Regions from separate parts of the Kitasatospora sp. NPDC018058 genome, predicted to be linked through region 1. Evidence: riboswitches for the same ligand, from Rfam matches in the RefSeq annotation. Region 1 holds a riboswitch; each other region holds the start of a gene.
The links. A riboswitch is a leader RNA that binds a small molecule or an ion and turns the genes downstream of it on or off. The one in region 1 is predicted to bind S-adenosylmethionine.
Positions count from the first base shown of each region.

Region 1 (9,821 bases):
TGGCCGCGTGGTCCGGGCGCGCGGCAGACTGGGTGAGGAGAGGTGTGCCGCGATGGGTGAAGGATTGGGGCCCCGGGCGCCGGGCGAGGTGGAGCGCTATCTGTCGGTGGCCGAGCACGGGCTGATCGGCGACCTGCGGACCGTGGCGCTGGTGGGCACGGATGGGACGATCGACTGGTACTGCTGTCCGTCGTTCGACGCGCCGAGTGTGTTCGGGGCGATTCTGGACGCGGATCGGGGCGGGGCGTTCGAGTTGGCGGCGGCCGTGCCGTGCCGGACCAGGCAGTTCTACTTCCCCGACACCAATGTGCTGATCACCCGCTTTCTCACCGAGGACGGCGTCGGTGAGATCCAGGACTTCATGCCGATCGTCGGTGGTCATGTGGCGGGTGAGACCGGGCGGCATCGGTTGATCCGGCGGGTGGTGTGTGTGCGGGGCTCGATGCCGTTCCGGGTGCGGGTCGCACCGCGGTTCGGTTACGGGGCGCAGCCGCATGTGGTGCGGCGGCGGGGGGACTGTCTGGCGATCTTCGAGTCCGACGCGCTGTCACTGGCGCTCACCTCCACGGTGGCGTTCGAGTGCGACGAGCGGGACGTGACCGCCGACTTCAAGCTCAGCCAGGGCGAGACGGCGGTATTCGCGCTCGACCGGGTCGACGGCGCCGTGCCGCCGAGGGGCTGCGCCCACCGCGAGGCGGAGGTGGAGTTCAAGGCCACGGTGGCGTTCTGGCGGGGGTGGCTGGCGCAGAGCCGGTACCGAGGGCGGTGGCGGGAGATGGTGCACCGCTCGGCGCTGACGCTCAAACTGCTCACCTATGCCCCGACCGGCGCGATGGTGGCCGCGCCGACCACCAGCCTGCCGGAACGGATCGGTGGCGCACGCAACTGGGATTACCGCTACTTGTGGGTTCGGGACGCCGCGTTCTGCGTGTACGCGTTGCTGCGGCTGGGCTTCACCGGCGAGGCCGAGGCGTTCATGGGCTTCCTGACCGCCCGGATCGACCGGGACGAGACCCGGCCCTCCGGCCCGTTGCAGATCATGTACGGCATCGACGGCCGCTGCGAACTGCCCGAGCGCGAGCTTCCGCACCTGGAGGGCTACCGGGGGTCCGCTCCGGTGCGGGTCGGCAACGCGGCCGTCGACCAGCTCCAGCTCGACATCTACGGCGCCCTGCTGGACTCCGTCTACCTGTACGACAAGTGGGGTCAGCCGATCTCCAGCGAGCAGTGGGACGCCGTGTGCGCCGTGGTCGACTGGGTCTGTGCCAACTGGGACCAGCCCGACGAGGGCGTGTGGGAGACCCGCGGCGGGCGCAAGAGGTTCCTCTACTCCCGCCTGATGTGCTGGGTGGCGATCGAACGGGCCGTCCGGATCGCCCGGCGCCGCGGCCTGCCGGCCGACCTGGTGCGCTGGGGTGCCGCGCGTGATGCCGTCTACCGGCGGATCATGGACCGGGGCTGGTCCGCGGAGCGCAAGGCGTTCGTCCAGCACGAGGACGACCAGGTGCTGGACGCCGCGGTGCTGATGATGCCGCTGGCCAAGTTCATCGCACCCACCGACCCCAAGTGGCTTTCCACGCTGGACGCGCTCAGCGCCGACCTGGTCTCCGACTCGCTGGTCTACCGGTACGACCCGCAGGCCAGCCCGGACGGCCTGATCGGCGAGGAGGGCACCTTCTCGATCTGCTCCTTCTGGTACGTCGAGGCCCTCACCCGGGCCGGCCGCCTGGACGAGGCCCGGCTCGCCTTCGAGAAGATGCTCACCTACGCCAACCACCTCGGCCTGTACGCCGAGGAGATCAGCCACACCGGCGAGCAACAGGGCAACTTCCCACAGGCGTTCACCCACCTCGCGCTGATCAGCGCCGCCTACAACCTCGACCGCACCCTGGGTTGACGGAGGTGGCCTTCGGGGCTCGCCTTTAGCGGAGGCCAACCGGCGGCCAACCCCCTGACCGGATGATGCGGAGCGTCCGCACGGGAGGGGAAGGTTTGGCGGGTCGGCCGGGGAGTCTTGTATGGTTCCTCGCGAATCATCCAGAGGGGTGGAGGGACCGGCCCTACGAAGCCCCGGCAACTCCCCGGTCGACTCGGCGTCCGAAGTACGCGCCGCGCCGTCCGGGATCAGTGCCAACTCCGGCCTGTCGCCAACGTGGCGCGGGAAAGATGAGGAGACACGGTGCTCTCTGTGCTGTCCTTCGCCCGGGCGCTTCCCGCCCCGGCCCTTTCGCGTACCCGTCTCGTGCCCGGCGCAGGCGATCGGCCGACTTCTCCGGCCCGTTCCCGCTGACCACCCCCCGCTCCCCGCGGGGAGCCTCCGTGAGCGGAACCCACCCGTCGCTCACGGGGTTTGAGACTGGAGTACCCATCCATGGAGAACACGAGCGGCGTCGGCGTGCTCGACAAGGTCACCTCGATCCTCGGCACCCTGGAGGCAGGTCCCGCCACGCTGGCCGGACTCGTCGCCGCCACCGGCCTGGCGCGGCCCACCGCCCACCGGCTCGCCGTCGCACTGGAACACCACCGCCTGGTCGGCAGGGACCTCCAGGGCCGGTTCGTCCTCGGCCCCCGGCTCGGGGAGCTCTCGGCGGCGGCCGGGGAGGACCGGCTGCTGGCGGCCGCCGGCTCGGTCCTCATCCACCTGCGCGACGTCACCGGCGAGAGCGCGCAGCTCTACCGCCGCCAGGGCGAGGTCCGGATCTGCGTGGCCGCCGCCGAGCGGCTCTCCGGCCTTCGCGACACCGTCCCCGTCGGCGTCACCCTTCCCATGAAGGCCGGTTCCGCCGCCCAGATCCTGCTCGCCTGGGAGGAACCCGAGCGCCTCCACCGCGGCCTCCTGGGCGCCCGCTTCACCGCCACCGCCCTCAGCGGCGTCCGGCGCCGCGGCTGGGCCCAGTCCGCCGGCGAGCGCGAGCCCGGTGTGGTCTCCGTCTCCGCACCCGTCCGCGGCCCGTCCAACCGGGTCGTGGCCGCCGTCTCCGTCTCCGGCCCGATCGAACGCCTCACCCGCCACCCCGGCGCGCACTTCTCCCAGGCCGTCGTCGAGGCGGCCAACCGCCTCACCGAAGCCCTGCGACACCCCTGACCGCCCCGTCGCCCCGGCGGCTCCCGGCTGATCGTCGGAAACGATCAATCATGCCGGGGAACCGCCGATGTCCGGTCGGGGAAGGCGGCGAGGAGGGCGAGCCAGAGCTGGAAGCGGTCCTGCATGGACTGCAGCGATCGGCCGGTGAGGCGCTCGATCCGGTCCAGCCGGTAGCGGACGGTGTTGCGGTGGACGTACAGCCGGTCGGCGACCGCCTGGACCGAGCAGTCCGCGGCCAGGTAGGCGTGCAGGGTCGTGACGAGATCGGCGTTGTTGGTCTCGTCGAACCGGGTGAGCGGGCGCAGCACCTCGGCGGCGAGCTGTTTCAACGGCAGGTCGGGGCTGGACAGCAGCAGGCGGGGAAGGTTGAGCGGGTCGCCGGCGTGGACCCCGGGGCCCCGGGTGAGGGCCGCCTGGGCCTCGAACCCGCTCCAGCGCAGGCCGTCGACGCCTCGGTAGCAGCCGCCGATCCCGACCGCGGCGCGGGTGTCGAGGCCGGACAGCGCCGTGCCGAAGCGCCGGGCCAGCTTGTCCACGGGCGCGGACTGCGGGACCACCGCCACCAGGTACCGGTTGACCACGGCGGTGAGCACCGGCTCGGGGGATTCGGGGCGGCCCGCGGTCAGCCAGGGCAGCCGCGCCAGCCGCCGGTCCGCCGCCGCCCCTGCGCCGTCCGGTGCCAGGCAGCCCAGGACGACCCGGTGGGCGGCCTTGGCGTCCAGCCCGAACGCGGCGAGCCTGCGCTCGGCGGCGGCCGGGGCGAGCACGTCCCGCACGATGTCCTCGACGACCTGGCCGACCAGTTCCCGCCGCCCGGCCAGGTGGGCCTGCCGACGGGCCAGCTCCAGGCCCACCAGCCGAACCGCGTACGGGAGCACGTCCGCCGCGGGGCCGGCCGACCGCAGGCAGAGGAACGCCGCGACCATCCCGTCGACCTGCACCGGCAGGCACAACGGACCGACGTGACCGGCTTCGTCCGGGGACGTCAGCCCGGCCGCCCGCACCTCCTCGACCAGGGCGCCGGAACGCTCCGGGGCGGCGGCGAGGACCGAGCCGCGGCGGTCGAGGACGGCGACCTCGGACCCGCAGGCCCGCCGCAGCACCCCCAGCAGCGCGGTCAGGCCCTCGCCGGTCAGCAGGGCCTGGACCAGCAGATCGTGCTGATCCACCAGCCGCCGCTGCGCGCTGTGGTCCTCGGCCGTGACCCGTTCGGCGACCAGGCGGTTCACCGCGATGAACGGCGTCTCGTACGGGACCTCCAGCACCGCCAGGCCCAGCCGCTCGGCCTCGGCCACCGTCGCCCTGGGGACGCAGGTGCTGGGCACCGCGATCGCCGACAACGTGACGCTCAACCTGCCACTGGCCGCCGCGCTGTCCTGCGTACCCGTGGCCATGATCGTCGGCTACCTGCTCGCCGTGCGCCGGACCGGCGCCCTGGACTCGCTCTAGGAGTCGAACACCAGTGATCCTCTCCCGCCGTGCCCGGATCGCGCTGCGCGCGGCCATGGCCGCCGGCCTCGCCGTCGTCTACCTGCTGCTGATCCTCCTCAACTCGGTCAACCGGGACCGCTCCTTCGCCTGGCCGCCGACCGGACTGACCGCCGAGTGGTGGGTACGGGCCTGGCAGTCCGAGGGCGCCCGCAGCGCGCTGGTCACCTCACTGCGGGCGGGCGCGGGGGCCACCCTGGTGGCCCTGGTCCTGGGAACCATGACCGCGTTCGCGGTCCAGCGGTACCGGTTCTTCGGCCGGCAGACGGTGTCGTTCCTGGTGATCCTGCCGATCGCGCTGCCCGGCATCGTCACCGGCATCGCGCTCAACGCCGCGTTCCGCAGTGTGCTCGGCCCGGCGGGCATCGGGTTCGGCATGCTCACCGTCATCATCGGGCACGCCACCTTCTGCATCGTCGTGGTCTTCAACAACGTCATCGCCCGGCTGCGCCGGTTGTCGCCCTCCGCCGAGGAGGCCTCGGCCGACCTCGGCGCGCACACCTTCCAGACCTTCCGGTACGTCACCTTCCCGGCGGTGCGGTCGGCGCTGCTGGCGGGCGGGCTGCTGGCGTTCGCGCTCTCCTTCGACGAGATCGTGGTGACCACCTTCACCGCCGGCCCCGGCGTCCGGACGCTGCCGATCTGGATCTACGCCAACCTGTCCCGGCCCAACCAGGCGCCGGTGGTCAACGTGGTGGCCGCGGTCCTGGTGCTGCTCTCCGTGGTGCCGGTGTACCTGGCCCAGCGGCTGTCCGCCGACAGCCCCGGAGGGCGGCTGTAGCCGGGGGTGAAGCGGCCGGAGCGCCCTCCCGCGGCCGGGCCGACTGCTGTTCGGTGCAGGGGGCCTGGGCCTACCGCTCGCCCTGCCACAGGGCGCGCTCGACTGTGCGCAGGGCGGTGGCCGACTGCTCCCAGCCGTGCCACCGGGAAAGCGGGTGGGCGCCTCGGGCTTCGGCCCGAGGGTGAAGCCCGTCGCCTGCGGAGCAGGACAGGAAGGGACGTTTCGCCGTCAAGGCGGACCGCCGTTCGGGAACGCTCCCGGTCGGCCGCCGGGCTTCGGGCCGGCGGTGTCAGATGCCGAGGCGGGCGGCGATGCCGTCGAGGACGCAGTCGAGTCCGGTTTCGAACTGCCAGTCCTGGTCGTCCTTGCGGGTGGCCTCGCGGAGGTAGCGCTGGTAGGCGGGGTAGCGGCCGGTGTTGATCAGCCAGGACATGCGCGAGGCCAGGCCGGCGCGGGTCTGGTCGCCGTCGGCCCAGCCGTGCTCGCGTTGCAGCTCCAGCAGGGCGATCTCGGCGGAGACCGAGCCGCCGACGTAGCCGGTGACGGTGCGGAACACCGCCATCGTGGTGTCGGGGTCCAGGCCGTGCTCGGCGAGGGCGGCGAACGCGCGCTCCGGGACGGCCAGTTGGTTGGGGCTGAGGGCGGAGGCGGCGGCCCGGGCGGTCCACGGGTGGGACAGGTTCATGGCGCGCAGGTGGACGGCCAGGGTGCGCATGGTGTCGCGCCAGCCGGTGGTGGGGGCGTCCAGGGGGAGCCGGCCGTAGACGAAGTCGACCATCAGCTCGATGAGTTCGTCCTTGCCCGACACGTACCGGTAGGCGGCCATCGGGGCGACGCCGAGGGCGGTGGCCAGGCGGCGCATGGTGACGGCGTCCAGGCCTTCGGCGTCGGCGATCTCGACCGCGGCCTCGGCGATCCGGTGCGGGTTGAGCGTGGTGCGCGGGGCGGGGGCCGGACGGGCGAGGCGCTCCCAGAGCGAGGTCTGGGGCTTGGTCCGGTCGTCGTCCCCCGTGGGGGCCTGCGGGGCGGGCATGGTGACGGGTTCCTTCCGGCTGGATGTCCGCCCACCGTACCACTACGTGCGTACAACGTATCCGAAGTGGACGACGTACGCGCCCGTGTGTACGTTGTATCTCGCCGATACGGCGTACACATCGACTCGAAGGGGGACCCCCATGTCCATCGACCAGCAGCAGGCGCAGCCCGGGCCGGCCCGGGAGCGGCTGCGGGTGGCCGTTCTCGTCGGCAGCACCCGCAACGGCCGGTTCGCGCCGGTCGTCGCCGACTGGCTGCTCGGCCACCTCGGCACCCGCGGCGACATGAGTGCCGACCTCGTCGATCTGGTCGACACCCCGCTGCCGACCACTTTCCCGTCCTTCGGCGGCGAACTCGACCCGGCCGACGCCGAGTTGCTCGCCGCCGTCTCGCCCCGCCTGGAGTCCGCCGACGCCTTCGTGATCGTCACGCCCGAGTACAACCACAGCTTCCCGGCCCCGCTGAAGAACGCCATCGACTGGCACAACCGCCAGTGGCACGGCAAGCCGGTCGCCTTCGTCTCCTACGGCGGGCTCTCCGGCGGTCTCCGCGCCGTGGAACAACTTCGGGTGGTGCTCGCAGAGTTGAACGCCACGACGATCCGCAGCACGGTCAGCTTCCACGGCGCCGCGCAGCGCTTCGACGCCGACGGCAAGGCCCTCGACCCGGCGGCCGACGCCGCCGCCAAGACGATGCTCGACCAGCTGGCCTGGTGGGCGCAGGCCCTGCGCGAGGCCCGGCGGATCCGCCCGTTCGCGGCCTGACCCGGACGAGCGGACCACTGGAACAAGGGAAAGGCGGACGAACCATGGTGACGGAACCGGTCGAGGAGCGCCCCAAGCCGCCGCTGCTCGGCATCCTCGGACTGATGCTCGGCATCTTCCTCTCCGCGCTCGACGGGCAGATCATCGGCACCGCGCTGCCCACGATCGTCGGCGACCTCGGCGGGCTGGACCACCTCTCCTGGGTGGTCACCGCGTACCTGCTCACCTCCGCCGCCACCACCCCGGTCTGGGGCCGCCTCGGCGACCTGTACGGGCGCAAGGGCGCGTACCAGTGGGCGGTGGTGCTGTTCCTGGCCGGCTCGGTGCTCTCCGGGCTGTCGCGCGACATGGCCGAGCTGATCGCCTTCCGCGCGGTCCAGGGGATCGGTGCCGGCGGGCTGATGGTCGGCGCGCTCTCGGTGATCGGGGTGCTCGTCCCGGCGACCGACCGGGGGCGGGTGCAGTCGGTGATCGGGATCCTGATGCCGGTCGCGTTCGTCGGCGGGCCGCTGCTGGGCGGCTTCCTGACCGATCGGCTGAGCTGGCGCTGGGCGTTCTACGTCAACGTGCCGGTAGGGCTGTTCGCCCTGCTGGCGGTCGGGCTCGGGGTGCGGCTGCGGACGGAACGCGTCCGCGCGCCCTTCGACTGGGCGGGCCTCGCCCTGCTGACCGCCGGCATCGTCGCGCTCACCCTGATCGGCAGCCGGGGTGGTGCGACCTACGCCTGGACGTCGCCGTGGATCCTCGGCACGGCGGCCGTCGCGGTGGTCGCGCTCGCCTGGTTCGCCCGGGTGGAGCGGAGGGTTCCCGGACCGCTGGTGCCGCCCGCGCTGTTCCGCGACCGCAACTTCACCGTGGCCCAGGTGCTCGGCTTCCTCACCGGCGCGCTGATGCTCGCCCTGATCGGTTACCTGCCGCAGTACCTGCAGTTCGTCCAGGGCGCCTCACCGACCGCCGGCGGCCTCCTGCTGCTGCCGCTGATGCTCGGCATGATCGGCACCCAGCTCGTCACCGCCAAGCTGATGAGCCGGGGCGGCGGCGAGCGGCGCTACCCGCTGATCGGCGGCGCCGTCGCCCTGATCGGAGCGGCGCTGCTGCTGCTCCTCGGCACGGGCACGCCGCGGGCGGTCGCCTCCGGGCTCACCGCGGTCACCGGGGTGGGGATCGGCCTGCTCATGCAGAGCACCCTGCTGACCTCGATGGGTGCCGTCCCGCGCCGGGACATGGGCGCCGCGATGGGGGTCGTCACCCTGCTGCGCAGCATCGGCGGTTCGCTGGGCATGGCGGCGCTCGGCGCGGTCTACACGGCCCGGATGACGGACGCCCTCGCCGAGCGGCTCGGCGCCGAACCGGCGGCCCGGCTCACCGGTGGCGGTGGACTCACCCCAGCGGCGCTCACCGGCCTGCCGGCGGACGTCCGCGACGCGGTCGGGGAGGCGGTCACCAGTGGCCTGCACGGTTCGGTGGTGGGTGCGGTCGTGCTGGCGGCCCTCGCCACGGCGGTCGCCTGCCTGGCCCGGCCGAACCCGAAGCCGGATCAGGACCCGAAGCCGGGTCATGACCCGAAAGCGGATCAGGACCCGAAGGCGGTCCAGGAGCCGAGGTCGGCCCCCGGCCCGGCCTCGGAGCCCCGGTCGGCGAGGGCGACGGCGTAGCCTGCCACAGCTCGATCGCACGGACAGCAGCCGGCCGGCCGTGCACGTCGACCCCGCCGGGCGGATCCGCGCTCGGCCATGCGATGTTCGCGAATCGTAAGACCACGATGCTCGGAGTCCGCCCCGGTCCGCTCCTACAGTGGCCGGGACGTTCTTCGGACGAGAGGTGACACAGGTGACGATCGATCAGGGCACCGCGCGGGCCGAGCTGGGTGTGATCGGCGGTTCGGGGCTGTACGCGCTGCTGGACGAGGTGGCCGAGGTGCGGGTCGACACGCCGTACGGTCCGCCGAGTGACGCGCTGTTCCTGGGGGAGGTGGCCGGGCGCCGGGTGGCCTTCCTGCCCCGGCACGGGCGCGGCCACAAGCTGCCGCCGCACCGGATCGACTACCGCGCCAACCTGTGGGCGCTGCGCTCACTCGGCGTGCGGCAGGTGCTGGGGCCGTGCGCGGTGGGCGGCCTGCGCCCGGAGTACGGCCCGGGCACGCTCCTCGTCCCGGACCAGTTCGTCGACCGCACCTCGGGGCGGGTGCAGACCTTCTACGACGGGAAGCCGCTGCCCGACGGCACCGTGTCCGAGGTGGTGCACGTCTCGATGGCCGACCCGTATTGCCCGGCCGGGCGGCGGGTGGTCCTGGACGCCGCGCGCGGGGCCGCCTGGGAGCCGGTGGACGGCGGCACGCTCGTGGTGATCGAGGGCCCGCGCTTCTCCACCCGCGCCGAGTCCCGCTGGTTCACCGCCAACGGCTGGTCCGTGGTCGGCATGACCGGCCACCCCGAGGCCGTCCTCGCCCGCGAACTCGGCCTCTGCTACAGCTCCTTGGCGCTGGTCACCGACCACGACGCCGGAGTGGAGACCGGCGAGGGCGTCACCCACGCCGAGGTGCTGAAGGTCTTCGCCGGCAACGTCGACCGGCTGCGCGGCGTGCTCTTCAAGGCCCTGGAGGTCCTGCCCGACGAGCGGGACTGCGTCTGCTCGCACGCCCTGGACGGCCTCACCACCGGCCTTCCCG
Region 1 is NZ_JBIRFA010000016.1:7,283-17,103, forward strand. Features, by position in the region: gene ACH4E7_RS22795 (glycoside hydrolase family 15 protein) at 53-1,897, shown strand; SAM riboswitch class I at 2,031-2,173, shown strand; gene ACH4E7_RS22800 (IclR family transcriptional regulator) at 2,372-3,085, shown strand; gene ACH4E7_RS22805 (helix-turn-helix domain-containing protein) at 3,130-4,410, opposite strand; partial or broken gene ACH4E7_RS22810 (ABC transporter permease) at 4,421-4,534, shown strand; gene ACH4E7_RS22815 (ABC transporter permease) at 4,548-5,354, shown strand; gene ACH4E7_RS22820 (TetR/AcrR family transcriptional regulator) at 5,644-6,387, opposite strand; gene ACH4E7_RS22825 (NADPH-dependent FMN reductase) at 6,530-7,153, shown strand; gene ACH4E7_RS22830 (MDR family MFS transporter) at 7,198-8,808, shown strand; gene ACH4E7_RS22835 (S-methyl-5'-thioadenosine phosphorylase) at 8,984-9,821, shown strand, end outside.

Region 2 (9,821 bases), on a different contig from region 1:
TTGGACTCGCCGGCCAGGTCGAAGTGCAGGAACTCGGTCACCCGCGCGGTGCGGGTCACGTCGAAGCGGGTGAGGTTGCCGCACAGCGTGCAGCGCCAGCGCGTCTCGGCGGTCAGAGCGGGGACGGTCATCGGGGATCCTCTCGGCTGGTCCCTGGGTGGGCTAGGCGCTCCCCCCGGAGCCCCGGCGTCGGCGGCGGGAGGCGGGAATGCCCGCCCCAAGCCTATTGCCTGGGGCAACCACCACGACCACCGGTTACCGGAACCCGAGGGCTAGTCCACCTGCCGTAAACCGCCGTGTCACCTGCGGCGTCCGGAGGGATGCTTGGCCGCATGGCACTCGCGGCCCCCGACCACACCGACGCGCGGGACGGCCGCCCGACGGTGCCCGCCCCGGCGGTCACCTACGCCCTGATCGCGGTCAACACCCTGGTCTTCCTGCTCGGCCCGGCAGCCGGGCTCAACCCGCTGTACAGCAGGGGTCAGGCCCGCCTCTGTGCCGAACAGCGGTACGAGCAGCGCTGGGGGGCCGTCCCGGCCGAACTGCTGGCCGGACACCCGCTGACCGCCGAACAGCTGGCCGAGGCCCCCGACCCGGTCCCCGGCTGCCCGGCCGCCCCCACCCCCGGCAAGCACCCGGCGGTGTCCGCCCTCACCGGGCTCTTCCTGCACGCCGGCTGGCTGCACCTGCTGGGCAACCTGCTCTTCCTCTATGTCTTCGGCCCCACCGTCGAGCGTCGACTCGGCCGGGCCAGGTTCCTCCTCTTCTATCTGGCGGCCGGCAGCCTGGCCTCGTACGGCTTCGCGCTCGCCGAGGCGCACTCGGCGGGCTCCACCCGGGTCCTGATCGGCGCCTCGGGCGCGATCTCCGGCGTGCTCGGCGCCTATCTGCGCTTCCACCCCCGCGCCCGGGTGACCACCCTGGTCCCGCTGCTCCTCTTCCTCCCGCTGCGCTTCCCGGCCTGGCTGGTGCTCGGCCTCTGGTTCGCCCTGCAGTGGTGGTCGGTGCACTCGGCCGGGCCCGGGGTGGCCTACCTGGTCCACGTGATCGGCTTCTCGGCCGGCTTCCTCTACGCCTGCACCGTCGTCGGCCGCCCCCCGAGACGCCCCGGCTGAGGCCCGATACCCTGGCCGCACCCCACAAAGGAGCCCGAACAGTGATCACCGCCATCGTCCTGATCAAGACCAGTGTCGACCGCATCCCGGAGATCGCCGAGGCCATCGCTGCCATCGAGGGCGTCAGCGAGGTGTACTCGGTGACCGGCGGCTACGACCTGGTGGCGATGGTCCGGGTCCGCCGCCACGACGACCTGGCCGAGGTCATCCCGGGCCGGCTCAACAAGGTCCCGGGCGTGGCCCACACCGAGACCCAGATCGCCTTCCGCACCTACTCCCAGCACGACCTGGAAGCGGCTTTCGCCCTCGGCCTGGACGAGTAGGACTCACCCCTCGCGACGGCCCCTGTCGATCTGCACAGTGGCGACGCAACGGCCACCCTCGTTGCGGTAGTTCCAGGCCGCGCCGTCCGTGACCAGCTCGCGGACGGCGGTCAGGAAGCGCTCGATGTGCTCGTCCGGCGTCCCGGCGCCGAAGCTCACCCGGATCGCGTTCAGGCTGCGCTCGCCCGGCAGCGAGGGCTCGGGCGCCCCGCACTCGGAGACCGGACCGGGCGCGGCCCCGGACTCCTCCCCGAGCAGGGTGCGCACCAGCGGGTGGGCGCAGAACAGTCCGTCGCGAACCCCGATGCCGTACTCGGCGGACAGCGCGGCCGAGAAGTGCGAGCTGTTCCAGCCCTGGACGACGAAGGAGAGCACGCCCACCCGGGCGGCGCTCTGAATGTCACCGGTCGCGCCGAACAGGCTGAGCACCCTGACCTGCGGGATCTCCGCCAGCCCCGCCGTCAGCCGCTCGACCAGCTGCCGCTCCCGGGCCTCCAGCGCGTCGAAGCCGGCCTCGGTCAGCGCCCGACAGGCCGAGGCGATCGCGTAGGCGCCGATGACGTTCGGCGAGCCGGCCTCGTGCCGGGCCGGGCCGGTGTGCCACTGGACGGCCACCGAGCCGTCCACCTCCCGCGCCACCGTCCGGGTCGCCCCGCCGCCGGCCAGGTACGGGTCGGCCGCGTCCAGCCAGTCCGTCCGCCCGGCCAGCACCCCGGCGCCGAACGGCGCGTACAGCTTGTGACCGGAGAAGGCGATCCAGTCGACGTCCAGCTCGCGCACCGAGACCCGGTGGTGCGGGGCCAGCTGGGCGGCGTCCAGCACCACCCGGGCGCCGTGCCGGTGCGCGGTCGCGGTCAGTTCGGCGACCGGCCACAGCTCGCCGGTCACATTGGAGGCCCCGGTGACGCACAGCAGCTTCGGCCCCTCGGGCGCCCCCGCGAGTGCGGCGTCCAGCGCGGCCACCGCCTCGGCCCGCGAGCGCGGCGCCCGCAGGTAGTCGACCTCCAGCCCGGCGTGCGCCCAGGGCAGCAGCGAGGCGTGGTGCTCGGTCTCGAAGGCGAACACCCGGGTGCCGGCCGGAACGGCGGAGGCCAGCAGGTTGAGCGAGTCGGTGGTGGCGCGGGTGAAGACCACCTGGTCGCCCTCGCGCAGGTCGAGGAACTCGGCGACGGTGCGGCGGCTCTGCTCGAACAGGTCGGTGGACAGCTGGGAGAGGTACCCGGCACCCCGGTGCACGCTGCCGTAGTAGGGCGCGTAGGCGGCGACGTCGTCCCACACCCGTTGGAGCGCCGGCGAGCTGGCCGCGTAGTCGAGCGCCGCGTAGCCGACCTTCTCCCCGCTGGCCAGCGGGACCTGGACGTCGTGGCCGAGGACGGCGAGCGGGGCGCATGGGAGGGGCCGCGCGATGGGGGTCCCCCCGGACGGAGTCCGGGGGAGCCCCGGAAGAAGGGTGGCGGCGGGCGACGGGTGGGAGACGGACATGAGGATGCACTCCTTCGGAGGTGGGGACCCCGGGAGTGCTAGTCGTCGGGCGTCCGCGCTTGTCGCACGGACGGCTTGCCGGGCGACCCGGTCCTCACCCAGGGCACCCCGCCACGGACGGAGGGTTGCCGGACAGCAAGCTGGGGCTTGACGCTGTCACTCATGACCTGGCCAGGACTCTAGGTCGGGTCCGTCGAGTGGTCAAACAGGAATCCACCATCCGGACGGTGTCCTCGCCCGCTCGCCTCCGGGGCGCTCGGACCCGGCGCCCCCTTCGGCTCGGGCGTGTGCGAAGGGCCCGCACCGCGAACCGGCGCGGGCCCTCAACCGCCGCCTCAGCTACGGCTGGTGACGTCCGCCCAGCGCCGCAGCAGATCCTGCGCCGCGCCCGAGTCGATCGCCTCCGCCGCCCGCGCCATGCCCGCCGCGAGCTGCTCGGTCAGCGGCGTGTCGCCCAGGTCGAGCGCCACCAGCGCCGCCGCGGTGTTCAGCAGCACGGCGTCCCGCACCGGCCCGCGCTCCCCGGCCAGCAGCCGGCGCGCGACCTCGGCGTTGTACGCGGCGTCCGCCCCGCGCAGCGCCTCGATGCCGACCAGCTCGATGCCGACGTCCCGCGGGTCGAAGGTGGTCTCGGTGACCACCCCGTCGCGCACCAGCCACACCCGCGAGGTGGTGGTGATGGTCAGCTCGTCCAGCCCGTCGTCGCCACGGAACACCAGCGCGGTCGCCCCGCGCCGGGCGAGCACCCCGGCGATCAGGCCGGCGAGCCGGGTGTCGAAGCAGCCGATCGCGTGCGAGGTGACCTTGGCCGGGTTGGTCAGCGGGCCGAGGATGTTGAAGGCGGTGGGCACCCCGAGGTCGCGCCGCGCGGTGGCGGCGTGCCGCATCGAGGGGTGGAACTTCGCCGCGAAGCAGAAGGTGAGCCCGACCTCCTCGGCCACTTCGGCCACCCGGCGGGCCGACAGGTTGAGCGCCACCCCGAGCTTCTCCAGCACGTCCGAGGAGCCGCTGGCGGAGGAGGCCGACCGGTTGCCGTGCTTGACCACCTTGGCCCCGGCGGCCGCCGCGACGATCGCCGACATGGTGGAGATGTTGACGGTCTTCGCCCGGTCGCCACCGGTGCCGACGATGTCCACCGCCGGGCCGGGGATGTCCAGCGGCTCGGCGTGCTCGTACATCGCGTCGACCAGCCCGGAGATCTCGTCGACCGACTCGCCCTTGGCCCGCAGCGCCACCATGAACCCGGCCACCTGAACGGGGGACGCCTCGCCGCTCATGATCCGGTCCATCGCCCACGCGGTGGACGAGCGGTCGAGGTCCTCCCCCTTCAACAGCGCCGCCAGGAGGTCCGGCCAGGTGCGGACCACCTGCGCGGGGTCGGTACCACCGTTCGCAGGGTTCACGTTCACCATGGCTGACTCCAGCTGTTGTCGGTTCCCCTACACCGGGGACGTCCGTACGGATGGAGCCAGCCTATCCAGCGGCGGGGTTCCTACGGCGGTGTCTTCTCTAGTGCTGAGACGACACCGCTCAACGCGTGGCCGGGGTCCGCTTGGCCAGTCGGGCCCGCAGCAGGGTGGCCACCGCCCCGGCCAGCGCGACCGGGTCCACCGGGCGGGAGATCGCGGCATCGGCCCGGCTCCAGGCGGCGAGCCAGGAGTCCTGCGGCCGGCCGATCAGCACCAGCACCGGCGGGCAGCCGTAGATCTCGTCCTTGAGCTGGCGCCCGAGGCCGAGCCCGCCGGCCGGCACCGCCTCGCCGTCCAGGACGCAGAGGTCGACGCCGCCCTTCTCCAGCGCCTTGAGCACCGCGGGGGTGGTCGCGCACTCCAGGTAGGACAGCTCCGGAAGATCCTCGGCGGGCCGACGGCCGAGCGCCGTCAGCAGCTGCTCGCGGGTGTTGCGGTCGTCGCTGTAGACGAGGACGGTGAGCGTCTCGTCGGTCGTGTACGCCATGGGCCCTGCTCCCTCAAGTGTGATCCGGACCACGTTCACCTGATCCGGATGCTACTCCCGTTTCCCCCGGTCCCGGGCCCCCATCGCGCACGTTCCCCCTCAAGTCGCCGCGCCCACGGCTCACCCGCCCGGAGGACAACCCGTCACCCGGACCCGCCCGGACCACCCGGACGGCCGACCGGGCACCCCGTCCCCTACAACCGGACGCTGCGCCGACCGTGCAACGACGCGCCGGGCAACGGGGTCGCGGGCCCCTCCGAGGAACCGTCAGAAAAGGGACACGCCGCTGCTCAGTCCCCGTCCGGACACCCCGTCGGCCGCCAAGCGGGCATACCGCACGCACCGGACACTCCGAGGGACACCCCCCGGCGTGAAGACGGAATAAGGGACCGACATAATGTCCGTCGTGGCGACAGCAACAGCAGTAGAAACCGGGCACGCGCACGGGTCGGTCAACCGACCGAACATGGTCAGCGTCGGAACGATCGTCTGGCTCAGTTCCGAGTTGATGTTCTTCGCGGCCCTCTTCGCGATGTACTTCACGCTCCGCTCCGTCAAGGGAGCCGAGTTCTGGACCGAGAAGGCGCACGCCCTGAACGTGGGCTTCTCCTCGGTCAACACGACCATCCTGGTGCTCTCCTCGCTGACCTGCCAGCTCGGTGTGTTCGCCGCCGAGCGCGGGGACGTGAAGAAGCTCCGCATGTGGTTCATCATCACGTTCATGATGGGCGCGATCTTCATCGGCGGCCAGGTCTACGAGTACACCGAGCTGGTCAAGAAGGACGGCCTCTCGCTGTCCTCCGACCCGTACGGCACGGTGTTCTACCTGACCACCGGCTTCCACGGGCTGCACGTGACGGGTGGTCTGATCGCCTTCCTGCTGGTCCTGGGACGGACGTACGCAGCCAAGCGCTTCACGCACGAGCAGGCCACCGCCGCGATCGTCGTGTCGTACTACTGGCACTTCGTCGACGTCGTGTGGATCGGCCTGTTCGCGACCATCTACCTGATCAAGTAACCAGCTGATCAGGTCGCTGGCCACCGGCTGCGGCCCCCGCCCTCATCGGCGACGGGCCGCTTCTGCCGGTGCCGACGCTCCCACCGACCGACCGCGCGCGCAGCCTTGGAACAGGCAGCCTCGTGCCGGCCAGACCGGCCGCCGGGTGCACCCACCAGTCGACCAGATCCTGACACCGGGGTTATTCCGTGAAAAAGCTCTCCGCACGACGGCGCCACCCATTGGCGGCGCTGGTCGTCCTACTTCTCGCCCTGGCGGCAACCGGGGGGCTGTACGCCGCGTTCGCGCCCGCCGACAAGGCGCAGGCCGACGTCGCCGCGCAGTCGCTCGCGATCGATGAGGGCAAGAAGCTCTTCGCCGTGGGCTGCTCCTCCTGCCACGGCCTGAACGGCCAGGGCGGCAGCGACGGTCCGAGCCTGGTCGGCGTGGGCTCCGCCGCTGTCGACTTCCAGGTCGGCACCGGCCGCATGCCGGCCCAGCAGCCCGGCGCGCAGGTCCCGCGCAAGAAGGACATCTACTCGCAGGCCGAGATCGACCAGCTCGCCGCCTTCGTCGCCTCCCTCGGCCCCGGCCCGGTCACGCCGGACCCGAAGCAGTACACCTCGACCGACCCCGAGGACATCTCCAAGGGTGGCGAGCTGTTCCGCACCAACTGCGCCCAGTGCCACAACTTCGCCGGCCAGGGCGGTGCCCTGACCAAGGGCAAGTACGCCCCGTCGCTGGAGGGCGTGGACGCCAAGCACATCTACGAGGCCATGCAGACCGGCCCGCAGAACATGCCGTCGTTCCCGGACACCACCATGCCCGAGGAGCAGAAGAAGCAGATCGTGGCCTTCGTCCGCCACACCACTAGCGAAGAGCCCAACCCCGGTGGTCTCACGCTGGGCAGCCTCGGTCCGGTGACCGAGGGTCTGTTCGGCTGGATCTTCGGGCTCGGCACGCTCATCGCGGTCGCGATCTGGGTCGCCGCCCACACCACCAAGGCCAAGAAGTCATGAGCCACGACATGTCAGAAGAGAAGCTCCCGGAGTCGCACGGCTCCGCCGGCGAGGTCGCCGACCACGGCAACCCCTTCGCCGACCCGGGCCTGCCGGCCCACGAGCCCCGTCGCACCGACATCGACGAGCGGGCCGCCAAGCGCGCCGAGCGCCAGGTCTCGCTGATGTTCGTGGTCTCGATGATCGCCACCGTCGGCTTCATCGCCTCGTACGTGGCCATCGACCCGGACAAGATCGTCTACATCTTCCCGCTCGGGAAGGTCAGCGCGCTGAACTTCGCGCTCGGTATGACCCTGGGCGTCGCCCTGTTCATGATCGGCGCGGGCGCGGTCCACTGGGCCCGCACCCTGATGTCGGACGTCGAGATGCCGTCCGAGCGCCACCCGATCGAGGCCTCCGACGAGGTTCGCGCGGACGTCATCGAGCAGTTCAAGACCGGTGCCGCCGAGTCCGGTTTCGGTCGCCGCAAGATGCTCCGCAACACCCTCATCGGCTCGATGGCGCTGGTCCCGCTCTCCGGTGTGGTCCTGCTCCGCGACCTCGGCCCGCTGCCCGAGAAGAAGCTGCAGGAGACGGGCTGGAAGGAGGCGACCCCGGCCAAGCCGCTGGCACTCATCAACATGAACACCAACCAGCCGATGAGGCCCGAGGACATCGCCGTCGGCTCGCTGACCTTCGCCATGCCGGAGGGTCTGACCACCCACAGCGAGGACTTCCAGCAGCAGATCGCCAAGGACGCCCTGATGCTGGTGCGCATCGCGCCGGAGGACATCAAGGACGACAAGTCCAAGGAGCTGGGCTTCGAGGGCATCCTCGCCTACTCCAAGATCTGCACCCACGTCGGCTGCCCGATCAGCCTCTACGAGCAGCAGACCCACCACGCGCTCTGCCCCTGCCACCAGTCGACCTTCGACCTGGCGGACGGCGCGCGCGTCATCTTCGGCCCGGCCGGCCACCCGCTGCCGCAGCTGAAGATCACCACTGACGAAAAGGGCAACCTGGTCGCCACCGGCGACTTCGAGAAGCCTGTCGGCCCGAGCTACTGGGAGCGTGCTCGATGAGTAGCGCGAGCAGCACCACGACCGGTGCCGCCAAGCCCTCCAGCACGCGTGCCAATCCCGCCAACAAGTGGGAAGCCGCGGCTGACTGGACGGACGGTCGGCTGGGGATCTACTCCCTCGCCAAGGCCAACCTGCGGAAGATCTTCCCGGACCACTGGTCCTTCATGCTGGGCGAGATCTGCCTCTACTCGTTCGTCATCATCATCCTGACCGGCGTCTACCTGACGCTGTTCTTCAAGCCCTCGATGGGCGAGGTCATCTACAACGGCTCGTACGTCCCGCTCAAGGGCATCTCGATGTCCGAGGCGTACGCGTCGACCCTCGACATCAGCTTCGAGGTCCGCGGCGGTCTGCTGATCCGTCAGATCCACCACTGGGCCGCCCTGGTCTTCGTGGCCGCGATGCTCGTGCACATGATGCGCGTGTTCTTCACCGGCGCGTTCCGCAAGCCGCGTGAGATCAACTGGGTCTTCGGCTTCCTGCTGCTGGTCCTGGGCATGTTCGACGGCTTCTTCGGCTACTCGCTGCCGGACGACCTGCTGTCGGGTACCGGTATCCGCTTCATGGAAGGCGCGATCCTCGCCACGCCGCTGGTCGGCAGCTACCTCCAGATGTTCCTGTTCGGGGGCGAGTTCCCCGGCCACGACATCGTGCCGCGGTTCTTCACCATCCACGTGCTGCTGATCCCGGGCATCATGCTCGGCCTGCTGGTGGCGCACCTGATCCTGGTCTTCTACCACAAGCACACCCAGTGGGGCGGCCCGGGCAAGACCGAGAAGAACGTCGTCGGCATGCCGCTGATGCCGGTCTACATGGCCAAGGCCGGTGGCTTCTTCTTCCTGGTGTTCGGCATCATCGCCGCCATCTCGGCGGTCGCCTCGATCAACCCGATCTGGGCCTACGGCCCGTACCGTCCGGACCAGGTGTCCACCGACGCCCAGCCCGACTGGTACATGGGCTTCTCCGAGGGTCTGGTCCGCGTCATGCCGGGCTGGGAGATCAACCTCTGGGGCCACACCCTGAACCTGGGTGTGTTCCTCCCGGTGATGGTGATCTTCCCGCTGGTCCTGGTCGCGATCGCGGTCTACCCGTTCATCGAGGGCTGGATCACCGGCGACAAGCGCGAGCACCACATCCTGGACCGCCCGCGCAACGCCCCGGTCCGCACCGCGCTGGGTGCCGCCTGGATCAGCCTGTACCTGGTGCTGCTGGTCGGTGGTGGCAACGACCTGTTCGCCACCCACCTGCACCTGTCGATCAACTCGATCACCTACTTCGTCCGCGTCGGCTTCTTCGTGGTCCCGGTCATCACCTTCATCGTCACCAAGCGCTGGTGCCTCGGCCTGCAGCGCCGTGACAAGGAGAAGGTGCTGCACGGCCGCGAGACGGGTGTCATCAAGCGCCTGCCGCACGGTGAGTTCGTCGAGGTCCACGCCCAGCTGCCGCAGAAGGACCTGCACAGGCTCACGGCGCACGAGCAGATCCAGCCGGTCGAGCTGCCGGCCCAGACGGACGAGAACGGTGTGGCCCGCAAGGCCGGCGCCCTCACCCGCACCCGGGCCAAGCTCTCCCGCGGCTTCTACGGCGAGGGCAGCCAGATCCCCAAGCCGACCGCCGAGGAGCACCACGAGATCACCAGCGGCCACGGCCACCACTGATCCCGTACGCACCCCCGCGTCACCCCGAGGGCCGCTGACCAGAGTTCGTCTGGTCGGCGGCCCTCGGGCTTTCCCGTACCCGCACCGCTTCCAGGAGCCCCCGTGCAGCTGTCCGTCGACCCCGCCGCCGCCACCCCCCCGTACGAGCAGATCCGCGCCCAGATCGCCGAGCAGGCCCGCACCGGCGAGCTGCCGACCGGGCTGCGGCTG
Region 2 is NZ_JBIRFA010000004.1:251,267-261,087, reverse strand. Features, by position in the region: gene ACH4E7_RS07975 (hypothetical protein) at 1-131, opposite strand, end outside; gene ACH4E7_RS07970 (rhomboid family intramembrane serine protease) at 333-1,115, shown strand; gene ACH4E7_RS07965 (Lrp/AsnC ligand binding domain-containing protein) at 1,157-1,438, shown strand; gene ACH4E7_RS07960 (aminotransferase class V-fold PLP-dependent enzyme) at 1,442-2,920, opposite strand; SAM riboswitch class IV at 2,971-3,088, opposite strand; gene trpD (anthranilate phosphoribosyltransferase) at 3,256-4,332, opposite strand; gene ACH4E7_RS07950 (hypothetical protein) at 4,451-4,876, opposite strand; gene ACH4E7_RS07945 (heme-copper oxidase subunit III) at 5,274-5,894, shown strand; gene ACH4E7_RS07940 (c-type cytochrome) at 6,083-6,892, shown strand; gene ACH4E7_RS07935 (Rieske 2Fe-2S domain-containing protein) at 6,901-7,953, shown strand; gene ACH4E7_RS07930 (cytochrome bc complex cytochrome b subunit) at 7,950-9,611, shown strand; gene ACH4E7_RS07925 (GntR family transcriptional regulator) at 9,714-9,821, shown strand, end outside.
Region 2: another riboswitch for S-adenosylmethionine. It lies ahead of ACH4E7_RS07960 (aminotransferase class V-fold PLP-dependent enzyme); the one in region 1 lies ahead of ACH4E7_RS22800 (IclR family transcriptional regulator).

Region 3 (9,821 bases), on a different contig from region 1:
CCAACTCCGGCTCCACGCTGAGCGCGTGCGGGTCGCCGCCAGCCGCGCAGGCGGTGCACAGCGGCCACCGCCCGTACGCCTCCAACAGCGCGTCCTGGACGTCCTGGGCGACCAGCCCGAGCACGTACTCGGTGCCGTCCGGCCACTGCTCCAGCCACCAGCGGCGGTGCGTGACGGCATGCTCCACCAGCGAGACGACGGCGGCGTCCGCCACGTCCCGCGCGGTGAGGTCGGCCAGGATCAGTGCCCGCGCGTTGTGCAGGGCGGTCTCGATGTCATCGGAAGCCATCCGTCCATCCTCTCCCCAACCCACCCCGAACGCCGAAACGCCGCGTGGGCGGCCCCCCGAAGGGAGCCGCCCACGCGGACGGGGAATCAACCGATCCGATCGAGGCGATCAGGATCAGAAGTCCATGTCACCGCCCGGCATGCCGCCGCCGGCGGCCGCGGCGGCCTTCTCCGGCTTGTCGGCGATGACGACCTCGGTGGTGAGGAACAGCGCCGCGATGGAGGCGGCGTTCTGCAGCGCGGAGCGGGTGACCTTGGCCGGGTCGATGATGCCCGCGGCGACCAGGTCGACGTACTCGTTGGTGGCGGCGTTCAGGCCGTGACCGGCGGGGAGGTTGCGCACCTTCTCCACCACGACGCCACCCTCCAGGCCGGCGTTGGTCGCGATCTGCTTGATCGGGGCCTCCAGCGCGACCTTGACGATGTTGGCACCGGTGGCCTCGTCGCCGTCCAGCTCCAGCTTGTCGAAGGCGACACCGGCCTGCAGCAGGGCGACGCCACCACCGGCGACGATGCCCTCCTCGACGGCGGCCTTGGCGTTGCGGACGGCGTCCTCGATGCGGTGCTTGCGCTCCTTGAGCTCCACCTCGGTGGCCGCGCCGGCCTTGATGACGGCCACGCCGCCGGCCAGCTTGGCGAGGCGCTCCTGGAGCTTCTCGCGGTCGTAGTCCGAGTCGCTGTTCTCGATCTCGGCGCGGATCTGGTTCACGCGACCGGCGACCTGCTCGCTGTCGCCGCCACCGTCGACGATGGTGGTCTCGTCCTTGGTGATGACCACCTTGCGGGCGGTGCCCAGCAGGTCGATGCCGGCGTTCTCCAGCTTGAGGCCGACCTCCTCGGAGATCACGGTGCCGCCGGTGAGGATGGCGATGTCGCCGAGCATGGCCTTGCGGCGGTCGCCGAAGCCCGGGGCCTTGACGGCGACGGACTTGAAGGTGCCGCGGATCTTGTTCACGACCAGGGTCGACAGGGCCTCGCCCTCGACGTCCTCGGCGATGATGACGAGCGGCTTGCCGCTCTGCATGACCTTCTCCAGCAGCGGGAGCAGGTCCTTGACCGAGCCGATCTTGGAGTTGGCGATGAGGATGTACGGGTCCTCGAAGGTCGCCTCCATGCGCTCCAGGTCGGTGGCGAAGTAGGCGGAGATGTAGCCCTTGTCGAAGCGCATGCCCTCGGTGAGCTCGAGCTCCAGGCCGAAGGTGTTGCTCTCCTCGACGGTGATGACGCCTTCCTTGCCGACCTTGTCCATGGCCTCGGCGATCAGCTCGCCGATCTGGGTGTCAGCGGCGGAGATGGAGGCGGTGGAGGCGATCTGCTCCTTGGTCTCCACGTCCTTGGCCTGGGCCAGCAGCTGGTCCGAGACGGCGGCGACGGCCTTCTCGATACCGCGCTTCAGGGCCATCGGGTTGGCGCCGGCGGCGACGTTGCGCAGACCCTCGCGAACCAGGGCCTGGGCCAGCACGGTGGCGGTGGTGGTGCCGTCACCCGCGACGTCGTCCGTCTTCTTGGCGACCTCCTTGACGAGCTCCGCACCGATCTTCTCGTACGGGTCCTCGAGCTCGATCTCCTTGGCGATGGAGACACCGTCGTTGGTGATCGTGGGGGCGCCCCACTTCTTCTCCAGCACGACGTTGCGACCCTTGGGGCCGAGCGTGACCTTCACTGCGTCGGCGAGCTGGTTCATGCCACGCTCAAGGCCGCGGCGAGCTTCCTCATCAAAGGCGATGATCTTGGCCATCTGAAGTGGTCCTCCGGGACACGGTCGACTGCTCGGACCAAGGGGTGCCCGCGACGGACGGCCCTGGTGTGCGGGGGTCCATTCCCCTACCGCTCCCGGGGGCCTCACCGACCCGGTCCGCTGTCACTCTCACGCTGTGAGTGCTAACGCCAATGATTAGCACTCCGGGTGGTCGAGTGCAAGCCCAATCGGCAACCCGCGAGCCGCCGTCGAGCCCGCCGGGAAGGCGGACGGGAACGCGAACGGGCCCGCACGACGCGTGTCGTACGGGCCCGCCGAGAAGCACGAGGTCCACTAGCCGTGGGCCGTGCCGAGCTCCTGGAGCCGGAAGGGGTCAGACCGCCGCGCGAACCATGTCCGCCTGCGGGCCCTTCTGTCCCTGGGAGATCTCGAACTCGACCCGCTGGCCCTCCTCGAGGGTGCGGTAGCCGTCCATCTGGATAGCGCTGTAGTGGACGAAGACGTCCGCACCACCGTCGACCGCGATGAAGCCGTAGCCCTTCTCCGCGTTGAACCACTTGACGGTGCCCTGAGCCATTCCGAACTCCCCTAGTGCTGTGCTGGCCCTTCACGTGCCCGCAGGTCGCGGGCCCGGGTCTGGTTGGAGGCCGGCCCGGGGAACCCCCCCTGGGCGCAGCCGTGCACGCCGCAATCCTCCGCCCGGAACACCGAACGGCTCCCGGTGAGCGGGTGATTACGTCGACCGCCGCTGAATGTATCCGGATCGACGCCCTCTGCAACAGGGTCAGCCGACGGGAATTCCATAGACCCGTCAAGAGACAAGGCCGAGCAAGCTGGGAGAAACTCGGCATTTCGCGCCGGACATAGCGGACGAATTACCCAAATCCCTGCAGGAATTCTGACATCCGCCTGACATGTTTCACGGCCCTGAACTCAACCCGGCCCCAGTGTCCGGACGAGCTCCGGCGAAGCGCCGCGCGAGCCGAGAGGGAAGCCCCCGTTCCCAGCAGAGCCACACTCTACTCCGACTTGACCCGGAAATATTCCCGCCGAAATGCCGACGACCGCCCGCGCATACGGAGAGTCGAATTCCGTACGTACGGGCGGCCGGGAAGCGGGTTCGCGACGGCTCAGCAGCCGCCGGCCACCGCCGGGATGATCGAGACGCTGGCGCCGCCCTTGATCTCGGTCGCCAGGCCCTCGGCGAAACGCACGTCGTCGTCGTTCACGTACACGTTGACGAAACGGCGCAGCTTGCCGGTGTCGTCCAGAATGCGGGCGGAGATACCCGCGTGGTTCTTCTCCAGGTCGGCGATGACCTCGGCCAGGGTGGCCCCCTCGGCGGACACCTCGGCGGCGCCGCCGGTGTAGGTGCGCAGGATGGTGGGGATGCGGACGTTGGCGCTCATGGCTCTCCTAGCGGGGGGTAGGGGTGGTTCAGGCGGACGCGAGGCCGGCGGAGCGGAACGACTCCAGGGTCGGGCGGATGACGGCGGTCATCCCGGCGTCGGAGACGGCGTCCAGCGTCTTCAGGCCGTCGCCGGTGTTGATCGCGACGGTCTCCTTGGCCGGGTCCAGCCGACCGGTCTCGACCAGCTTCTTCAGCACGCCGACGGTCACCCCGCCCGCGGTCTCGGCGAAGATCCCCTCGGTCCGGGCCAGCAGCCGGATCGCCGCCACGACCTCCGCGTCCGTGACGTCCTCGACCGCCCCGCCGGTCCGACGGGCGATGTCCAGCACGTACGGGCCGTCCGCCGGGTTGCCGATCGCCAGCGACTTGGCGATGGTGTCCGGCTTGACCGGCTTGATCACGTCCCGGCCCGCCTTGAACGCGGCCGACACCGGCGAGCAGCCCTCGGCCTGGGCCCCGAAGATCCGGTACGGCCGGTCCTCCACCAGGCCGAGCCTGATCAGCTCCTGCAGCCCCTTGTCGATCTTCGTCAGCTGCGAACCCGAGGCGATCGGGATGACGATCTGCTCCGGCAGCCGCCAGCCCAGCTGCTCGCAGATCTCGTACGCCAGCGTCTTGGAGCCCTCGCCGTAGTACGGACGCAGGTTGACGTTCACGAAGCCCCAGCCCTCGCCGGCCGGGTCCCCGATCAGCTCCGAGCAGAAGCGGTTCACGTCGTCGTAGTTGCCCTCGATGCCGACCAGCTCGCCGCCGTACACCCCGGCCATCACGACCTTGCCCTGCTCCAGGTCGTGCGGGATGAAGACACAGGACCGGAACCCGGCCCGGGCCGCCGCCGCCCCCACCGCGCCGGCCAGGTTGCCGGTCGAGGAGCAGGACAGCGTGGTGTACCCGAACGCCCGCGCCGCCTCGATCGCGCAGGCCACCACCCGGTCCTTGAACGAGTGCGTCGGGTTGCCGGAGTCGTCCTTCACGTGCAGCGGAGCGGTGAACCCGAGCTCCCGGCCCAGGTTGTCCGCCTTCACCAGCGGGGTCCACCCCGGGTTCAGGTTCGGCTTGGACGCCACATCGGCCGGCACCGGCAGCAGCGGCGCGTAGCGCCAGATGGACGCCGGACCGGCCTCGATCCGCTTGCGCAGCTCCTCCGCGCGCTCGCTCCCGAACTCGTACGCGATCTCCAGCGGCCCGAAGCACTCCAGGCAGGCGAAGCTGGGACCGAGCGGGAACCGGGTGCCGCACTCCCGACAGGACAACGCGGCGGCGGGGCCGAGGTCAACGGGCGGGGGTCCCCCCGGCCGAAGGCTGGGGGAGGGTGCGGCAGTGTCGATAGCCATGGTGGCGGAGGCCTCTCTCCTCATCTTCCCCGGGGCGCGGTCGCGCCACAGGCCGGAATTGGCACCTGTCCCGCCGGGGCCTGTACGACAGCCGAGCGAGAAGGTTGCCGGGACGTCAACGGGCCGTTCCCTCAGTCCCTCTGGATGAGCTTGTGAAGTTGTGGTTCAGCGGCGACCCCGGCGCGCGAAGGTCCGACCGCTGTACGAAGACTGTATCCGAAGGCGTCACCCCTGAAAGGGGCCGTCCGCCACGCGAGATGGCCCGTTCCACCCGACCACGCCGAGGAGACCCGCCGTGCCCGCCGAACCGACCCCCGCACTCCTCCCACAGGCGGCGTCCTGGCTGCGCCGCCGCTCGTGGAGCGCGGCCGACCGGCCGGTTCACACCCTGCTGGAGGCCAAACGGCGCACCCGGCAGACCGTCAGCGTCGTCCTCCCCGCACTCGACGAGGAGGCCACCGTCGGCGACATCGTCCGCACCATCCGCCGCGAACTGATGGACCGCATCCCTCTGGTCGACGAACTGGTCGTCCTCGACTCCGGCTCCACCGACGCCACCGCCGCCATCGCCGCCGAGGCCGGCGCCCGGGTGGAGCACCGCGACGCCATCCTGCCCCGGCTGCCCGCCGTCCCCGGCAAGGGTGAGGTGCTCTGGCGCTCGCTGCTGGTCACCCACGGCGACATCGTCTGCTTCATCGACGCCGACCTTCGCGAGTTCGACCCCGCCTTCGTCTCCGGCATCATCGGCCCGCTGCTGACCGACGGGGACATCCACCTGGTCAAGGCCATGTACGACCGGCCCCTGGAGACCGAGAGCGGTGCGATCGTCCCGGCCGGCGGCGGCCGGGTCACCGAACTCGTCGCCCGCCCCCTGCTCAACCTCCACTGGCCGGAACTCGCCGGCTTCGTCCAGCCCCTCGGCGGCGAGTACGCGGCCCGCCGCTCACTGCTCGAACGACTGCCCTTCCCCACCGGCTACGGCGTCGAACTCGGCCTCCTGGTCGACGCGTTGGACCTGGTCGGCCTGGACGGCCTGGCCCAGGTCGACGTCGGCGTCCGGCACCACCGCCACCAGGACGGCCAGGCCCTCGGCCGGATGGCCGCCACCATCTACCGCACCGCCCTGGAACGCCTCGACCGCACCCACCGCCTCAAGGCCTCCGCCGACCTGGTCCACCCTCACCTCACCCAGTTCACCCGCGACCCGCAGACCCGCGCCTTCACCGCCCACACCCACCCCGTGACGGCCCTGGAACGCCCGCCGATGCACACCCTCCCCGAGTACGCGACCCGTCACTAGGGGGCCCGTCCCACTCCCGCCTGCGGGGCCCGCCCTCCGGGCGGACGACGCGAGTGCGAAGACGAGCCACGACGTTTGCCAACCCGACCCCCCGGCAACATGCCAACCATGGGCGATCTCACGACCGAACGTTCGAGCGCGACCGGCACCGCCCCCGTCCTGGTGGCCTCCAACCGGGGACCGGTGTCGTTCAGCACCGCCGACGACGGCACGCTGACCCTGCGCCGCGGTGGCGGAGGCCTGGTCTCCGGCCTCTCCGCCATCGCCGACCCCAACGCCGTCTGGGTCTGCGCCGCCCTCGGCGACGCCGACCGCCGAGCCGCGCGGGAAGCCCCCGACGGCCGCCTCGACCTGGCCGGCCACGACGTCGGCGGCCAAGCCGTACGGATGCTGGACATCGACCCCGAGACCTTCGCCCGCGCCTACAACGGCGTCGCCAACTCCACCCTCTGGTTCGTCCACCACCTGCTCTACGCGACCCCCACCGCGCCCTCCTTCGACGCGGACTTCCACACCGAATGGGCCGCCTACCAGGCCTACAACACCGCCTTCGCCGAGGCCCTCGCCGCCGAAGCCGCCCCGAACGCCGCGGTCCTCGTCCAGGACTACCACCTCTCCCTGGTCCCGGCCCTGCTCCGCCGGGCCCGCCCCGACCTGCGGATCGGCCACTTCTCCCACACCCCCTGGGCCCCGCCCGAGTACTACCGGCTGCTCCCCGACGACGTCGCCCGCGCCGTCCTCACCGGCGTCCTCGGCGCCGACCGGGCCGGCTTCCTCACCGAACGCTGGGCCCGCGCCTTCGCCGCCTGCTGCGAGGACCTCCTCGGCGCCACCGTCGACCACGACGCGATGACCGTCACCGTCACCCAGCCTTCGGCCGGGGGGACCCCCATCGGCCGCACCACCCACCTCGGCGTCCACGCCCTGGGCGCCGACGCCGACTTCCTCCGCGAACGCGCCCACCGCCCCGACGTGGACGAACGCCTCGCCGCCCTCCGCACCGCCGTCGGCGACCGCCGCACCATCGTCCGGGTCGACCGCACCGAACTCAGCAAGAACATCGTCCGCGGCCTCCAGGCCTACCGGCATCTGCTCCGCACCCACCCCGAGTGGCACGACCGGGTGGTGCACATCGCCTTCGCCTACCCCTCCCGCACCGATCTGGCCGAGTACCGCGACTACACGGCCGCCGTGCGGGAACTGGCCGAGGCCGTCAACGCCGAGTTCGCCACCCCCACCTGGCAGCCCCTGATCCTGCACGTCAACGACGACTTCCCGCGCTCCCTCGCCGCCTACCGGCTGGCCGACGTCGCGCTGGTCAACCCGATCCGCGACGGCATGAACCTGGTCGCCAAGGAAGTCCCGGTCGTCTCCGACAACGGCTGCGCCCTCGTCCTCTCCCGCGAGGCCGGCGCCCACGCCGAACTCGCCGAGGACGCCCTCACCGTCAACCCGTACGACATCATCGCCACCGCCGAGGCGCTGCTCACCGGCCTCACCATGAGCCGGGAGGAACGCGCCGGCCGCACCAAGCGACTGGCCGCGGCGGCCACCGCGCTCCCCCCGCAGCAGTGGTTCCTGGACCAGCTCAACGCGCTCTGACCGCCTCCTCCAGGGCACCCAACAGCTCCACCACACCCTCGGGGCCGTCGACCACCACATCCGCCCGGTCGGCGAGCTCGCGCACCGGCGCGTCCCCCACCGCCCCGGCGCACACCAGCAGCCCCGCCACACCCTGCCCGCGCAGCTTCTCCACCGCCGCGAAGGCCGCCACATCCCCCAGGTCGTCCCCCGCGTAGAGCACCGACCGCGCCCCGCGCTCCCGCAGGAACCCGGCCAGCGCCGCCCCCTTGTCCACCCCCGGCGGCCGCAGCTCCAACACCAGCCGCCCGGGCTCCACCACCAGCCCGAACTCGGCGGCCAACTCCCCCACCGGCGCCCGCAACAGCTCCAACGCCTCCTCCGGCGCCCCCGTCCGCCGGGTGTGCACCGCCACCGAGCGCCCCTTGTCCTCCACCCACGTCCCCTCGGGCGCCCCCACCCGCTCCAACACCCCCGGCAACGCCGCCCGCACCCCCGCGACCCCCGGATGCACCTCCGGCGCCGTCACCACGCCCCCCTCCCACCGCTCGGCCCCGTAGTGCCCCAGCACCACCAGCCCCGGCACCCCGTCGAACCCCCCGTACTCCGCCGCCAACCCGGCAGGCCGCCCCGTCACCACCACCACGGCCCCCAGCACGGACGCCAACCCCCGCAACGCCCCCACCACCCCTGGCTGCGCCCGCGCCTGCGAGGGATCCGCCACGATCGGCGCCAAAGTCCCGTCAAAATCCAAGGCGACCACCGCATCCCCCGGCGCCGCCAGAATCGCCCGCAACCCGTCCCGCCCGGCACCAGTGGCCGGCACAACCATCTCTTCAAGGCCCATACGGACGCACATACCCCGCTCCCACCCCGTACCCACCCCCACCCCCGCCGCTCCACCCGCCCCCCACACACACGAACACCCCCCCGTCAGCGAGCCGCCCGCCGGGCATCCCGCACGCGCCGCAGCCGATTCACCAGCACCGGCGCGAACGCCAGCGCCTCCTCCCGGTCCAACAGCCCGTTCAGCAACTGGTAGTACCGCGTCGACGAGAGCCCGAGCTCCTCCCGGATCGCCCGCTCCTTGGCCCCGGCCGTCCGCCACTGCCGCCCCTCCAGTGCCAGCACCGCCCGGTCCCGCTCACTCAGCTCGCCCACCGAGAACACCTCCGCCCATCACTACGGAGTGTCATTCTCCCGCCGAACCCCGACACACTCTGGGGGACGCCCGGGCCCCCGCCGCCGAGCTACCGTCACCCCATGATCAGCTTCGCCGTGAACATCCCCGCCGCCGACCTCGAGCCCGAGCCCCTCGACCCGTCCCAGATCGTCTCCGGCACCCCCGAGGTCACCGGGAAGGTCCTCTCCGAGTCCCCCGACGGCCGCCAGCTGCGCGGCATCTGGCAGATCACCCCGGGCGTGGTCACCGACGTCGAGACCGACGAGATGTTCGTGGTGCTCAGCGGTCGGGCCACCATCGAGATCGAGGGCGGCCCGACCCTCACCGTCGGCCCCGGCGACTGCGCCGTCCTGCGCGAGGGCGACCGCACCACCTGGACCGTCCACGAGACCCTCCGCAAGGCCTACGCGATCACGCTTCCCAGCTGAGAGAAGCACCCGGCCCCGGGTCCTACTGCTTGCGGACCCGGGCCGCCTCCTTCACCGCCGCGTCCTGCAGCCCGCCGAGCACCTGCTTCGGGTCCCCGGTCACGGCCTGCCCGATCCCCGCCTTGAGCCGGTTGCTGACCTCGCCCCAGGCCGGGTCCCCGAACGGGTAGAAGCTCGCGTTGGTCAGCCCGACCGCGAACTGCTTGAGGTCCTCGTGCTTCGGGTCCGACGACATCTGGCTGAACGCGTCCTGGGTCACCGGCAGCAGGTTGTACTGCTCGTCGAACTTCAGCTGGTAATCGCGCGTGTAGACGAAGGACAGGAACTTCTTGATCTCGTTCTTGTGCCCGTTGGCCTTGAACGCCATCATCCAGTCCGCGACCCCGAGGCTCCCGGTCCTGGTGACGCCGTCCTTCCTCGGGATCGGCACCGTCCCGAAGTCGATCTTCCCGGCGGACGCCATCCGCAGCAGCGTCGGATGCCCGTTCAGCATCGCGACCTTCCCCGACGCGAAGTCCTGGAACACCGGAGTGCGGTTCATCTTGCCCGGGTCGGCGTACGTCAGCCCGGTGCTCACCAGGTTGTTCTTCAGCCAGG
Region 3 is NZ_JBIRFA010000015.1:149,855-159,675, forward strand. Features, by position in the region: gene ACH4E7_RS22375 (hypothetical protein) at 1-289, opposite strand, end outside; gene groL (chaperonin GroEL) at 404-2,026, opposite strand; gene ACH4E7_RS22385 (cold-shock protein) at 2,361-2,564, opposite strand; gene ACH4E7_RS22390 (MoaD/ThiS family protein) at 3,118-3,396, opposite strand; gene thrC (threonine synthase) at 3,425-4,732, opposite strand; SAM riboswitch class I at 4,750-4,883, opposite strand; gene ACH4E7_RS22400 (glucosyl-3-phosphoglycerate synthase) at 5,028-6,032, shown strand; gene ACH4E7_RS22405 (trehalose-6-phosphate synthase) at 6,141-7,634, shown strand; gene otsB (trehalose-phosphatase) at 7,621-8,472, opposite strand; gene ACH4E7_RS22415 (DUF3263 domain-containing protein) at 8,547-8,774, opposite strand; gene ACH4E7_RS22420 (cupin domain-containing protein) at 8,877-9,224, shown strand; gene ACH4E7_RS22425 (extracellular solute-binding protein) at 9,247-9,821, opposite strand, start outside.
Region 3: another riboswitch for S-adenosylmethionine. It lies ahead of thrC (threonine synthase); the one in region 1 lies ahead of ACH4E7_RS22800 (IclR family transcriptional regulator).